2 regions of the Shewanella sp. MF05956 genome follow, and region 2 is predicted to be linked to the other one. Evidence: riboswitches for the same ligand, from Rfam matches in the RefSeq annotation. Region 2 holds a riboswitch; the other holds the start of a gene.
The links. A riboswitch is a leader RNA that binds a small molecule or an ion and turns the genes downstream of it on or off. The one in region 2 is predicted to bind lysine.
Positions count from the first base shown of each region.

Region 1: it holds a riboswitch for lysine, as region 2 does, so the genes downstream of both, AC19MX_RS14565 (Na+/H+ antiporter NhaC family protein) here and lysC (lysine-sensitive aspartokinase 3) in region 2, are expected to answer to the same signal.

Region 1 is NZ_JCAYNV010000012.1:154,760-162,540, reverse strand. Features, by position in the region: gene AC19MX_RS14575 (acyl-CoA dehydrogenase C-terminal domain-containing protein) at 1-1,378, shown strand, start outside; gene AC19MX_RS14570 (thymidine kinase) at 1,475-2,053, opposite strand; gene AC19MX_RS14565 (Na+/H+ antiporter NhaC family protein) at 2,208-3,764, opposite strand; lysine riboswitch at 3,847-4,062, opposite strand; gene AC19MX_RS14560 (electron transfer flavoprotein subunit alpha/FixB family protein) at 4,522-5,445, opposite strand; gene AC19MX_RS14555 (electron transfer flavoprotein subunit beta/FixA family protein) at 5,447-6,196, opposite strand; gene AC19MX_RS14550 (H-NS histone family protein) at 6,632-7,042, shown strand; gene rcsF (Rcs stress response system protein RcsF) at 7,183-7,578, shown strand; gene tsaA (tRNA (N6-threonylcarbamoyladenosine(37)-N6)-methyltransferase TrmO) at 7,696-7,781, shown strand, end outside.
Region 2 is NZ_JCAYNV010000008.1:132,735-140,515, forward strand. Features, by position in the region: gene AC19MX_RS10670 (S9 family peptidase) at 1-673, shown strand, start outside; gene arcA (two-component system response regulator ArcA) at 757-1,473, opposite strand; gene AC19MX_RS10680 (DUF3293 domain-containing protein) at 2,153-2,593, shown strand; lysine riboswitch at 2,891-3,064, shown strand; gene lysC (lysine-sensitive aspartokinase 3) at 3,199-4,578, shown strand; gene AC19MX_RS10690 (succinylglutamate desuccinylase/aspartoacylase family protein) at 4,582-5,691, shown strand; gene AC19MX_RS10695 (site-2 protease family protein) at 5,770-6,912, opposite strand; gene AC19MX_RS10700 (DUF4144 family protein) at 7,002-7,376, opposite strand; gene AC19MX_RS10705 (flagellar assembly protein A) at 7,411-7,781, opposite strand, start outside.

The DNA.
Region 1 (7,781 bases), on a different contig from region 2:
TGTGCACGGTAGCGATGCGCTGAAACAAAAGTACTTAGCCAAATTGGTCAGCGGCGAATGGACTGGCACCATGAACTTAACCGAATCTCATGCCGGTACAGATTTAGCATTATTACGCACTAAAGCGGTGCCTGCGGGTGATGAGTTATTTGCCATTAGCGGTGAGAAAATCTTTATTTCATCGGGCGACCACGATCTTGCCGACAATATTATTCATTTAGTATTAGCTCGCCTACCCGATGCGCCAGAGGGCGTTAAAGGCATTTCGTTGTTTGCAGTGCCTAAATTTTTAGTCAATGCCGATGGCAGCCTAGGCGCAGCAAACACATTAAGTGCTACCGGTTTAGAACATAAAATGGGCATTCACGGTAATTCAACGTGTGTAATGCATTTTGACGGCGCAATCGGTGAGCTCGTTGGCGCGCCACATCAAGGTCTAAAAGCCATGTTTACCATGATGAACCAAGCACGTTTGGGCGTGGGGATTCAAGGTTTAGGCGTATCAGATATTGCGTACCAAAATGCTCTTGTTTATGCCAAAGAGCGTATTCAAGGCCGTGCATTAAGCGGTATTAAGCAGCCTGAGCAAGCTGCTGATTCATTACTCGTACACGGTGATGTTCGCCGTATGCTGTTATCACAAAAGTCGTTCAATGAAGGTACCCGCGCATTAATGGGCCAACAAGCATTATGGCTGGACCAAGCTGAACGTCATACCGATCCTGCACAAGCAAAACAAGCCTCCGTCCTTGCCGCGCTATTCACTCCCATTGTTAAAGGGTTTGTCACCGATCAAGGCTTTAAAGCTTGTGTTGATGCCCAGCAAGTTTATGGCGGCCATGGCTATATTAATGAATGGGGCATGGAGCAGTTTGTCCGTGATATCCGTATCGCGATGATTTATGAAGGCACTAACGGTGTACAGGCGCTTGATTTAGTCGGTCGTAAATTATTGGCAGACAAAGGCGCGGCATTAACGCTATGGTCTGGCATGGTCAAAGAGCTCGTGCAGCAACATGCCACTAATGATGCAATGAAACCTTATCTTGCAGGGTTAATGGATGCGGCAGGCGATCTTGAAAAAGCCACCGGCTTTATTGTGCAGTCAGCCAGCAAGAACCCTGATTTAATTGGCGCAGCATCAATGGCTTATATGCAGTTGTTTGGTATTTCCGCGCTAGCGTGGATGTGGACTCGTATTGCAGCAACATCATTAACCGCATTAGAAGCGGGTACGGAAGAGGCTGGCTTTTACCAAGCTAAACTTAAAACGGCACAATTCTTTATGAGCTATTGGGGTAGCCAAACCCGCAGTTTACGCAAACAAATTGAATCAAGCAGTGCTGATATTGTTGATTTCGCAGAAGCCGATTTTTAAGATTCGCCGAAGCCGATTTTAATCAATAGTGACACACAAAAAAGCCGCATCAATTAACTTGAAGCGGCTTTTTTATTCGGTCAAGTTAGGTTTAATTTAATCCCACAAAAACTCACGAAAATGCTTGCGACAAACCGACTCGTAACTCTCGTTACCGCCAATGGCAACCTGCTCGCCTTCACGCATTGGTTTACCGTCATGATCAAGACGCACCACCATGTTAGCTTTACGGCCACAATGACAAATCGTTTTAAGCTCAACTAATTTGTCGGCCCAGGCTAATAAATATTGGCTACCAGGAAATAATTCTCCTTGGAAGTCATTACGAAGACCGTAGCACAATACAGGAATATCCATGTTATCGACCACATGGGTAATCTGCCTCACCTGTTCTTTACTCAAAAACTGGCTTTCATCAATCAATACGCAATGAATTTTTTGTTCATTATGAGACGTCGAAATTAACTCTATTAAATTATCAGTACTACCAAATACCTGCGCATCTGTTTCGATACCAATACGTGATGATACTTTACCAACACCATAACGATTGTCTATCGATGCCGTCATCACTAAAGTATGCATTCCGCGCTCGCGGTAATTATAAGAAGACTGTAGTAATGAAGTCGATTTACCGGCATTCATTGCCGAATAATAAAAGTACAGTTGCGCCAAAATTATGCGTCCTAATAGTTGGTCTGTTTATGTTGCATATAGTAACTGTTTTAACATGACAACGACAAACAAAAATGCCGTATTCGTTATGAGTACGGCATTTTTAACGACAGCAACACAGGCTGTATTTATCGATTAATCTTAAGACTAACGATTATTTTTTTGCCCAAAAATGCAATATCACGATGCTAATAACAAACAACACACTACAACTAATTAAACCTGCCACCAATGAGCCCGTAAAACCTAAAACGGTATAACCGACTAAGCTAATAAACGCAGTGATGAGTGCGTAAGGTAATTGAGTCACCACATGGTCAATATGATGGCAACTGGCGCCTGTCGATGACAATATAGTGGTGTCCGATATCGGTGAGCAATGATCGCCAAATACCGCGCCAGACAACACCGCAGCCAACATTGGCAACATCATGGTACTGTCACTTCCCATTGCCATGTCTGCGGCAATAGGCAACATAATGCCAAACGTACCCCAACTTGTACCCGTCGAAAATGCAGTAATACCCGCTAACAAGAATAACACTGCTGGAAGTAAGGCAAATGGAATATTGTCAGTGGCTAAACTTGCCATGTATTTACCGGTTTCAAGCTGACCAATCACACTCGCAATCGTCCATGCAAACAGTAAGATATAAATAGCCGGCAACATTGAGCGTGCGCCCACAGTCATGCCTTTGACTAACATCGACCATTCGACTTTCTGCTGAATGGCAAGTCCTACGGTAGCAATAAAGCCAACAAGTGAGCCAAAGAATAGTGATGAACTGACATCGGTATTTTCAAATGCACCTAATACGCTAAAGGGTAACTCGCTTGCGGCGAGTGAGTCTGCGCCACTTGATACCATAAAATACACGGTCGCAAACACTAAGATAGCAATCGGTAAAAATAGGCCAATCACTTTACCGGTATCGGCTTCAGGTAAATCCGTTGCCGCGCCAGGAGGCTGGCCTTTAGTTTCGTCAAATAAGTTACCACGAAGCGCATTAAGCTCATGCTGGCGCATCGGGCCAACATCTAGACTAAAAGCGGCAACGCATAGCAATAATAGCAACGAGAATACCGCATAAAAGTTCATTGGGATCATTTGCACAAAAACACTTAAATGACCCGCATCTGCAAAACCGTGCGCCGTTAAAATACCGCCAATGAGTGCAATAATGTATGCGCCCCAGCTTGAGACCGGTGAAATCACACAAACAGGCGCGGCAGTAGAATCAAGAATATAGGCCAGTTTAGCGCGCGAAATATGATAACGGTCAGTAATAGGACGTGAAATAGAACCGACCACCAAGCTGTTAAAGTAATCGTCAATAAACACCACGCAGCCCAAAAACATGGTCATTAACTTGGCGTCACGCTTATTACGAATGTGCCGTTTAGCCCAATCAGCAAACGCCCTCGCTGAACCACTTACCGTGATTAATGCTGTGATCATCCCCAATACAATTAAGAAACCAAGGATATACACATTCCAACTATTTAGGGCTGCGTCTTTCCACACTAACTGACTGACGGTATTGGCAAGATATTCACCACTGCCAATCATGGAAAAATCGGTTAGCAATAGCGCGCCTAAGAGAATACCTACCCCTAATGAAAGCAGCACTTTACGGGTAAAAATAGCCAAGGTAATTGCCACAAGTGGAGGCAAAACTGACAGTGCCGAATCGGCATAACTTATTATCATAATTTAATTATTTCTTCGTTGAATACGAATAGGGAAAAACTAGAAATAAGGCTAAACATACACAGAAAGTATATGCGTTAACGTTACTAGTAGCACTCCACAGTCATACCCATTTAATATGAATATCATTTTTTTATCATGTCGATAAAAACACTATGACAGTGCAGTCCCTTTCGAGAACGGCACCAACAAATGAGGGCGATCAACTCATTTATTTCGGCATTGCATCCTTTTATGCTGAATTATTGGCATCACCCAATTCAACATGACTCTTATGCAATGCACCTCTACTTTTGCTGCTTGTAAAAACACACATTACAAATAGCGCCGACATACAATCATAAATGGCACATTGTGCGCCAGCAATAAGCGCTAAACTGCAGCATAAGCAACAACAACGTTAACTTTCCCTACAATCTAACAGCATTAGTTTAACGTTTTTAAATCAAATGCACACTAGTGTACTGGATACAAAAACAGCAACCAATACCAATCCGCATTAAATAAGTGACCACTCAGAATACGTCAAGCGGTTTTAGATTAAGGCGTCGCTATTGCGTCACGGTTGTCCCCTTTCAAATAGCGAGACCGCAGAACAAAAGCTGATGGGGCATTCTTTATTAACGCCATGGCAGCATAAAACGGTCAATAAAAAAGGTTTCTACCGATTAAGTAGAAACCTTTTATTATCGAAAGCACACTATCAAGCGATAAGTGACTCTAACTGGAGCAAACTGCCCTGGTTAAACTGCCCTGATTAAACTAAATTGTTTAATGCAGGCACAGCCTCAAATAAGTCAGCCACTAGACCATAGTCAGCCACCTGGAATATCGGTGCTTCAGGATCTTTGTTAATGGCCACAATTACTTTTGAATCTTTCATACCGGCAAGATGTTGAATCGCGCCAGAAATACCAACAGCAATGTACAAGTCAGGTGCCACAATTTTACCCGTTTGACCTACCTGTAAATCGTTAGGAACAAAACCAGCATCGACTGCGGCACGTGATGCACCAACAGCAGCGCCTAACTTATCGGCAAGTTGTTCAAGAATACCAAAGTTTTCGCCACTGCCCATACCACGACCGCCAGAAACGATAATGCCAGCATTACCTAGCTCTGGACGAGCAGATTCTGTTAGGGCTTGCGATACAAATTCAGTCCGAGCGGCAATCACTTGGCTTACGTTGACGGTATCAGCACTGCCAGTAGAAGCAACGGCATCAAACGCACTTGAACGCACTGTCATGACTTTCTTAGCATCTAAACTTTGTACTGTCGCCAATGCATTACCGGCATAAATTGGACGGACAAACGTGTCACTACTGACCACTTCTATCACTTCAGAAATTTGTGCCACATCTAACAGCGCCGCAACGCGAGGTAAAGTATCTTTACCTATACTGGTTGCCGCAGCTAAAACGTGTTCGTAATCGGCAGCAAGTTCAACCACGAGTTTCGATACATTTTCTGCCAGTTGCGCGCTATATTCAACGCTGTCTGCAACCAATACTTTACTCACACCAGCAAGGCTTTGTGCTGCAGTAACCGCTGCGCCACAATCTGCGCCAGCAACAAGCACATGAATATCACCACCAATGGCCGCTGCAGCACTCACTACTTTTGCCGTATCTGATTTTAAACTGACGTTATCGTGTTCCGCTAATACTAAAATAGCCATGTTAGATCACCTTCGCTTCGTTTTTTAACTTTTCGACTAACTCTTCAACTGAAGACACCATAATTCCGGCTTTACGGTCCACCGGCGGGGTCACTTTAATGACAGTTTGATGAGCTTTGAGGCTAACACCCAAATCAGCAACCGATAAGGTTTCTAATGGCTTACGTTTAGCTTTCATGATGTTAGGCAATGAAGCATAACGAGGTTCATTTAAACGAAGGTCAACGGTGACAATAGCGGGCAAAGGCATTTTTAAGGTTTGTAAGCCGCCATCAATTTCACGGGTTACTGTAACCATGTCGCCATCAAGCTTAACTTCAGACGCAAATGTTGCTTGAGGCATGTCCGTTAATGCAGCTAGCATTTGACCGGTTTGGTTGTTGTCGCCATCGATAGACTGCTTACCAAATATGATCAATTGAGCTTGTTCTTTTTCTTGTACCGCTTTTAACAGCTTAGCAATTGATAATGGCACCAGCTCTTCATCAGTTTCAATATGAATCGCTCTGTCTGCGCCCAGTGCCATTGCCGTTCTTAACTGCTCTTGAACCACTTTGGCTCCTACACTTACCACAATCACTTCAGTGGCAATGCCAGCTTCTTTTAAACGAACGGCTTCTTCTACTGCAATTTCGCAAAATGGGTTTAACGCCATTTTAAGGTTGGTCGTATCAACATTTGTGTTGTCAGCTTTTACCCTGACTTTCACATTGGCATCGACTACGCGTTTAACAGGCACCAATATTTTCATAGGTTTTCCTTACTACACCTTCAATGTATGTGGACAACACACTGGCGTTTGCCAATGCAAGATGGGATTACTTTACGTCCTGTTAACGTTAACGTCAACAAAAGTCAAACGCTTGTTTAGATTTATTTACCTTCAAGCTGGCAACCAAACTAAACAACATTTAAACAATAGAGGGTTAACAATTAAGATTAAATAAAAAATATTAGACATTAAAGGTAATTTAATTTGATCCTATAACGAATAGTTTCTATTATTACGCTAATATTCAGTATTATTAAACAGTGTATCGGTAACGTTGTGGGATTTAATCTCATCAATATTAATAAAAACGGCCTAAATAAACCATATGCGATACTGAAATTTACCTTGTAAGTTGAACAACTTGTCTTTTAAACATTTTATTTTTAATAATAAATCATTAGGAAACTAAACAACATGAGTGACTTTCTAGATATTTTAACCCACGGTCGTCGTTTTAAAGCAGCAGTAAAAGAATTGTCTCTTGATGATTTACGTGACACTGCAGTTAAGTTAGAAAAAATTATTGCTGACCGCGAAGATGAAGAGAAATTAGAACTTGAAGCCAATGCAGAACGTAATGCACGCATTGCTGAAATTTTAGCGCAAATTGAAAACAGCGGTTTATCAATTGAAGATTTAGGTGATGTGACTTCTGCACCTAAAGCGGCAAAAGCCAAACGCGCTCCACGTCCAGCAAAATATCAAATCACTGTTGACGGTGAATTAGTTAAATGGACTGGTCAAGGCCGTATGCCAACCGTGTTCAAAACACAAATTGAAAGCGGTAAAGATATCAAAGAATTCTTAATTCCTGGTATGGAATAAGTTTTTCAATAAGCTATTTATTGATTAACCATAAAAAGGGCTTACTTAGGTAAGCCCTTTTTATTTGACAGCTTTATCATCACCAGAAGACAAGGTAAACTTAGTAGTTGATTCCTACTCTTTCATTAAAGGCTACGGCTATGAATTTTTCTGTTAAACACGCATTGGTTTTTTCGGGCTTCGCACTTTTATTGACTGCCTGTGCAAGTGATTATGTATTCAAAAGTAATTTAGACGGTAAGGCTATTAACGAATATTTTAAAGTGGGTGATGTAGTTTTATATGACGGTGAAGTTCAACCTAAAGGTCATTTTGAAGTATTAGGTTTAGTTGAAGGCGAAGCTTGCCAAGAAACCGCCAAAGATACTCCACCACAGATTTCTGATGCACGCAGTAACGCAAGACGAGCGGCGGCTGACTTAGGAGCCAATGGTTTTGTGGTTAAAAGCTGCTTTGTGATCAACGAACCTGATAATAGCTGCTACAGTCGCGCGCTTTGTGTTGGCCAGGCAATCAAAACAGCTGACGTTAAATAACCCACGACAGGGTAATATCACCTAGCCGCTAGACCATAAATGACATGATTTATCACAATATTACTCATCATGTTATTTATGGACTTTACTCCTACATCAGCTTATTTCAGGTATTGCATGACCCAAGATGCCGAACGCACTCATAAAGATAAATCTCAAACCAATGCTTCTTTTAGCAACCAAATCAATGCTGTTGCTATTTG
Region 2 (7,781 bases):
GTATCCAGTTGTAGTACGTGTTTATGGTGGACCGCACGCACAGTTGGTGGTGAACAGCTGGAGTGAGGCGGATTATTTTACCCAGTACTTATTACAGCAAGGTTATGCCGTATTCCAATTAGATAACCGTGGCTCGGCCCATCGTGGCACTGAGTTTGAGTATGTGATTTATCAAAATATGGGGGATGCCGAGGTAAACGATCAAAAAGTGGGTGTGGATTACTTACGTAGCCTGCCATTTATTGATGGCGAAAATGTGGCAATTTATGGTCACAGTTACGGCGGCTATATGGCATTAATGAGCCAATTTAAGGCGCCAGATTATTTTAAAGCAGCCATTTCAGGGGCTCCTGTAACTGATTGGCGTTTATACGATACCCATTATACCGAGCGTTATATGGGGGATCCTGAAACCAATAAACAAGGTTATGATGCCAGCAGTATTTTGCCATACGTCAAAAATTATCAGTCAGGCCTGTTGATGTATCACGGCATGGCGGATGATAACGTATTGTTTGAAAACAGCACGCGAGTATACAAAGCATTGCAAGATGAAGGTAAATTATTCCAGATGATGGATTACCCAGGGTCTAAGCATTCCATGCGTGGTGAGAAAGTGCGTAATCACTTATATAAATCGTTAGCTGCATTTTTAGACCAGCAATTGAAATAACATATTTCGTGAGTTTATCGCTAAAAGCGGGCATAAAAAAACCAGGTTAATCACCTGGTTTTTTATTGGGTAACCTTAAAGGATTAGCCTTCTAAGTCACCACAAAAACGATAGCCTTCACCGTGAATAGTCGCGATGATTTCTGGCGTATCGGCTAAGCTTTCAAAGTGCTTACGGATACGACGGATTGTCACGTCAACAGTGCGGTCATGCGGCTTTAATTCGCGGCCAGTCATTTTTAATAATAAATCAGCACGCGTTAAAATCTTACCTGGGTTTTCAACAAAGTGAAGCATCGCACGGAATTCGCTGCGTGGTAGCTTATAAGACTCACCTTGTGGATTCACTAAAGAACGGCTGTTAATTTCTAAGCTCCAGCCGTTGAAACGGTAATATTCAACAGAACCTTTTTCTTCAGTTTCTGCAGCAGCACTATTAACGCGAGTTAATAGGTTACGAGCACGAATCGTTAATTCACGTGGGTTGAAAGGCTTAGTGATGTAGTCATCGGCACCAATTTCAAGACCAAGGATTTTATCAACTTCGTTATCACGACCGGTTAAGAAAATAAGACCGATGTTATTAATTTCACGTAATTCGCGAGCAAGTAATAATCCGTTTTTACCTGGCAAGTTAATGTCCATAACCACTAGGTTAATTTTATTGTCTTGCATGGCTTTGTGCATTTCTGCGCCGTCGTTAGCTTCGGTAACGACATAGCCTTCAGCTTCAAAAATACTGCGTAATGTATTACGGGTTACTGCTTCGTCTTCAACAATCAGAATGTGTGGGTTTTGCATGATATTTACCTAATTTTATAAAATTCGACTCTAGCGATAGGCTAGTAAGTTGTAATCGCGCATTAATTAACGCTGATACTCCAGTATTTTTTTGGTGTTTATCTATGTCTGCCCTGAATAAAACACTCTTATAAACTCGTAAGATGTAACGCTATGTATGGTTACTGAGTTGTCTTGCGTATATTAACGCTCATTACGCAATGCAATATGCAGCTGCATAATAAGTAAAAAACTTGCCAAAAGGCTTACTACTATGAATACGATTTATAGAGATAGTTCCATATGTTGCAAACTTATTTATACGTATTACTGTTTATCCCTTTGCTTTATCAAATGTAGAACATAAAACGTTTGGGTGTAAACTAAGCACACAAAATTGTGATTAATTACCAATAAATGCGTTTTAAACGCCAGCCCTCGATACATTTAGCAAGCGATGTTATTGGTTTCACTACAGTGCTTTACTAGTAGGTGACGTTATTGTACTCGTTTTAGGCATTTGTTAACAAATTAAATGTTAAAAAATTAATATAACAGTCAAGTATATGAAAGATTAATGTTGTTAATGCCATAATATTTAAGGATAAATAAATATTATACTTGTGACTGACATCACAAACCTTTAAGAATTCATAAGGCTTTGCTAAACTGATTTTGGTTTAATTGACGAATTAATATTATGGAAAATGTTATAGATACACTGTGGCATCACTATCAAAGTACACATTTTTTGTTCACTCAACGCCTTTCTCATGATTTCCCGTTTGCTATTATTACCGCCCACAACCCCAGTGGCTTATTACTCTCCCCGAGCCAAAATCGTTTACTAGATCGTCAGCTCCAATCCAAAATTCAACAATACAACAGTCCATACCGAGCACTCATTGGTGCAGCACCTGATTTGTCGCATATGGAAAAAAGTTGGGCTATTTTTATTGATAAAGAACAGGCGCTTGAATTGGGTAGAGAATTTAATCAACATGCCATTTATTATGTTAATCAAGGATTATTATCACTTATTGCCTGCATTGATCCGCTGATGCCAGAAGTCGATATGGGAGCTTTTAATCAGCGTTTACGCTTAGTAAATGAGTTGCCTGATATTAGTTCGCACCTGTAGTGTTTAGCTGTTAAGAGTATAAAACTGTGCATCACTTGATTTTTTAGATCTTTATTTAAGACAATAAAGTTTAATTGTCTCTTTATTTTGCCTTTAAAGGTTGTTTGGTCCATGAAAATGGCTATTTTTCATCATTATGAACAATCTAAAATGATGTTTTTGAGATTGCGAAAATAAGTATCCTTGAGCGTCATCTTTGCCACAAAGATGAATAAAATAAAAATAGCGTATTTTTACAACGATTGTTGATTGACTTGTTAGTGGGTTTGTTGCTATTTTTCAAGTCCCTCCTTCGGGAGGCACAGAAGAGGAGCGTTAACTAGGTAGTAAGTTTGAGGATGCCAATCCGATGACAACTTATGATGGAGATTAGCGCCGAGGTATCAAATTGTGTGGCACACATTGATATCGGTCGTATAGGCTGAATCCTAACGATTGTCACCTGTTTTTTGGTGGAGAGCTTCTGGTGATGATTGCTGTTTCCCTTCTTTAAGGGTGCGTTATCTTAGCACCAGGCTCTTCGAACGTAGTGTGTTCGGAGTGTATATCATGTTAGTCAATTACTTCTTATTTTGTCGTCTTTCGCCAACCGCGGAGGCATTCGTATGAGCACTGTTTCTCAAGATATTCGTCCAGAATTAGTCGTCGCCAAATTTGGCGGTACCTCTGTTGCTGATTATGCATCGATGAGTCGTTGTGCTGACATTGTGTTAGCCAATCCTGCCACCCGTTTAGTGGTGGTCAGTGCGTCAAGTGGCGTAACCAATTTACTGGTCGAGTTAACTCAAGCAAATGTGAATGACGAGCGCCGCTTAGCGTTGTTAAAGCAAATTGCACAAATTCAATATGCCATTTTAGATGAGTTAGGGCGCCCGCAAGATGTGGCCGCGAGCATCGATAAAATTCTGAGCCGCATGTCGGTATTAAGTGAGTCGTTAGAACTCGATCGCAGTAAGGCGATTATGGACGAATTGCTCTCTACTGGTGAGCAATGTTCATCGATTTTGTTTTCTGCGGTAATTCGTGAAAAGGGCACCGCATCGGATTATTTTGATGTGCGCCAGGTGCTTCGCACCGACAGCCATTTTGGCCGTGCAGAACCTCATATTGAAGCCATAGCCTCGTTATCTGGTGACTTGTTAAAGCCGTTGCTGGCGAATTATGTGATAGTCACTCAAGGGTTTATTGGTGCAGATCAAGATGGGCGCACAACCACTTTAGGCCGTGGTGGTAGTGACTATTCTGCAGCGTTACTTGCTGAAGCATTAAGTGCCACAGCGGTAGAGATTTGGACTGACGTTGCCGGTATTTATACTACCGACCCAAGGTTGGCACCTAATGCACGCCCCATTCCAGAGATCAGCTTTAATGAAGCGGCTGAAATGGCAACTTTTGGCGCTAAAGTATTGCACCCAGCGACCATTTTACCCGCGGTAAGACAAAAGATTCAGGTGTTTGTAGGTTCCAGCAAAGCGCCTGAAATGGGCGGGACATGGATCCGTCATCAAGTTGAAGACACGCCCGTTTTTCGCGCGGTGGCATTACGTCGCGACCAAACGCTATTAAACCTTCATAGCCTGCAAATGCTCCACGCACAGGGGTTTTTAGCGGAAACCTTTGCAACACTTGCACGTCATAAAATCTCGGTAGATTTAATTACAACCTCAGAAGTGAACGTGTCGTTAACGCTGGATAAAACCGGTTCAGACTCGAGTGGCCAAGGCTTATTGAGCGAGCCATTACTGCAAGAGCTATCGCAGCATTGTCGTGTCCGTGTTGAGGATAATTTAGCGCTTATTGCCATTATTGGTAATCGCATTGCCTCTACCGCAGGTATTTGCAGTCGCGTCTTTAAAGTGCTTGAAAACCACAATGTGCGGATGATTTGCCAAGGTGCGAGCCCACATAATTTATGTGTATTGGTATCTGAATCTGAAGCGGCGCAAGTGGTTAATGCTTTACATCAAAATCTGTTTGAGTCGTAATTGATGAGTAAGGTAATACAGTCGAATATACAAGTTGGGGAGCTTGCCACAGGGCAAGCGCTCACCATACCGCTTTATGATTTTATGGGTGCTAAAGCGTCTGCGCCGAGTGTTTACATTCAGGCCAATGTTCACGGCGCTGAAGTGCAAGGTAATGCAGTGATTTATCAGCTGATGACCTTACTTGAAGACTATGACGTACTAGGGGATATCAAGCTGGCACCTCTGGCTAATCCGCTGGGCATAAATCAAAAAAGTGGTGAGTTTACTTTAGGCCGGTTCGACCCCATTACTGGGGTTAATTGGAATCGGGAATATTTTGACCATAAAGTCGATTTAACTACCTGGTATGCAAAGCATCAACACTTGAGTAATGCCGCGTTATTCGATGCCTATCGAGTGATGTTAGTTGAGTCGTGTCAAGCAAGGCTTAACCAGCCTTTTGGCATAACGACAGGCCATAGGCTAGCCGTAAGCTTACAATCTATGGCACATCAGGCTGACATTGTGCTGGACTTACATACTGGGCCTAAGTCTTGTAAGCATTTATATTGTCCTGAATATGACATTGATGCTGCACGTTTTTTCTCTATTCCCTACACCTTGGTTATTCCCAATAGTTTTGGTGGCGCGATGGATGAAGCGGCATTCTGTCCTTGGTGGCAGTTAACCGATTTTGCCGCTCAACAAGGGCGTGACTTTACGGTACCCGTGTCAGCGTTTACGCTAGAATTGGCTAGCCAGGAGCGTATTGATTTAGCTGATGCATTGGAAGACGCTAAAGGTATTTTGGCGTATTTAAGTCATCGAGGGGTGATCCGTGAAAAAATCGAGCCAGCTCAAATGGCGCGCTTTGGCTGCTACTTAAAAGACTATAAAAAGTTTCATGCGCCTAAAGCGGGATTAATTGAATATTGCGCTGTGGTAGGCCAACCGCTCGATGCAGGACAGCCATTAGTGAATATATTGCGTATGGATTTGTATGGCACCGATGACGCGCATCAAGTGATTAGTTTGCCAATGGATTGTGTGCCCATTTTGCATTTTGCTTCTGCATCTGTGCATCAAGGCACTGAGTTGTATAAAGTGATGACCAATGTGTTTAGGTTATAAACGAAAATAATAAAAACGCCTGCATTTTGCAGGCGTTTTTGTCTGTGACGGAATGAAGATGCACGAGAGGCCTTGAGATTAACTGCCAAGGATTTGCAGTGGAATAGACAGCATGTCGTCACCAGAACTTGCAAAATACCAAATGATACCAACCAAGCTTGCTACCGTTAACAGATACCACACTGTTGAGAATATTTGTCCGTAACGGTCGAGCGGCAGCAGATGGCTTTGATGCCTGCCACGCCATTCAAATACAATTTCAACACTACCAATCAGCAGTAAAAAACCTAATAGAGCAAGGCCTAGGCTATAGCTGATAAAAACCCCTACAGCGGCGCCTAAAATACAGGCTATTAGGCCAACCAGGCTGTTCATTGAAAAGCTAATACTCTTTAAAATATGACCGCCATCGAGTGGCAAAATCGGCAATAAGTTAAATAAGTTCAGCAATGCGTTAAAACTGGCCAGTCCGGCAAAAAACACATTACCGGTGATCCAGTACAGGCCTAAACTAATGACGGATAAAATCAGTCCAAAAGTCGGCCCCATAATCGAGATATACACATCTTGCCAACGAGTATTAATACGCTCATCGCTTAAGGCCAATCCGCCGACAAACGGAATAAGGTAAATGCCTTTTGTTTTCATGCCAAAGTGTTTCATGGCCCTAATATGGCCATATTCATGAAACACTAAACAGCCGATAAGTGCCAATGCAAATTCTAGTGAGAATAACCAAGAGTAAGCTGCCACACTGGCACCAGCAAACAACACTTTAATCACTTTAGCACTTTTGAGGAGTTTGAATCCCAAAGATGCTAAGCCGACTACACTGAGCTTTTGCGTTTTAGCGACCGGAACTTCGGGCGTTTGTTTTTCAATGTCACTGACGCTGCGCTTGCCTTGAGTGATTTGTTCTTCATCAACCAGTAAGCAATAGTCGAGCTGAAAGGGTTGCCAGTTAACATCAATCTCTAATCGAACCTGAATTGCTTTTGTTTGCGATGTGACGCTTGTTGGCGCATCAATAATATCGTCTTCATTAAGCGGTACAGTATGTTGTTGAGCAAGTTCAAACGAGTGAATGTGAAAAGCTTGATCGCTCGCGCTCGCTGACTTTTGTGATACCAGTTGATTATCCCAATATAACTGCTGCCAGCCTGCAATAGAGCCTTCTAGGCGTAAGCGTTTACCAAGACATTCAATATTAAGTAATTCCATTAAGGATTCTCAGAGCTTATAGACGGTGAGTATGCGGGCATTTTGCCAGAGCGCTGTTTGATGCTCAATGGGCAAGGTGATTTTATTGGCTAATAAAGCTGTTCTAATTCAGCAACAGTGGCAATACCTTGTTCAATTGTGGTGAAAACGATTTTTGCACTGCAACAGTGTCCTTGAAACTGACCGAATTGGCGCACCAAAGGCAGCATTTGTAACACGCTAATGGGGAGAGGTTGTTTTACGAGGTGTGGCAGTTGTGCCACACTCGTGTCGACTGAGGTGTGTTCAGGTTGTGGCTTTGCGATAAGATAAACGTCACCGCTACTGTCAATTAATGTGTCTTGTACGCAAACAGTATATTGATTGGCGCAAATAAAACTTAACCAATCTTGATGATTTGCTAGATACATTAGCTCATCATCTTGATCAAACTTTAAAAATGCTGGCCAATGTATTTGTTGCATAATGTGGCGGTCTCATTATTGAGTGTTGTTCAGGTTAGCGGTTACTGTAATCGTAGGACACTTCTTGATTCACGTTTTTGACAATACATGGGCCATGCTCGCGTTGAGTGCGATTAAATGCATTACCGATGTGGATTTCGACGTTAGTAAAAATGTGCTTTTCAGCTTTGATAAAGTAATGATCAAAATAGCCCTCAACTTCGTTCTGATGTTGAGTGAACTCCACTTCTTCTTTAATTCGCTCAGCTGCCATCTGATTTTTTTGATCGAGCATCATTTTAACTTGTTCAATCATGCCAGCATCGCTTTGCCATTCAGTTTTAGGAGGCAATTTACGCAATCGAGCTTCGAGTTCTAATCCCGCGACTACCATGCCTTTAATGCTATCATCTAAATCTTTAAGTT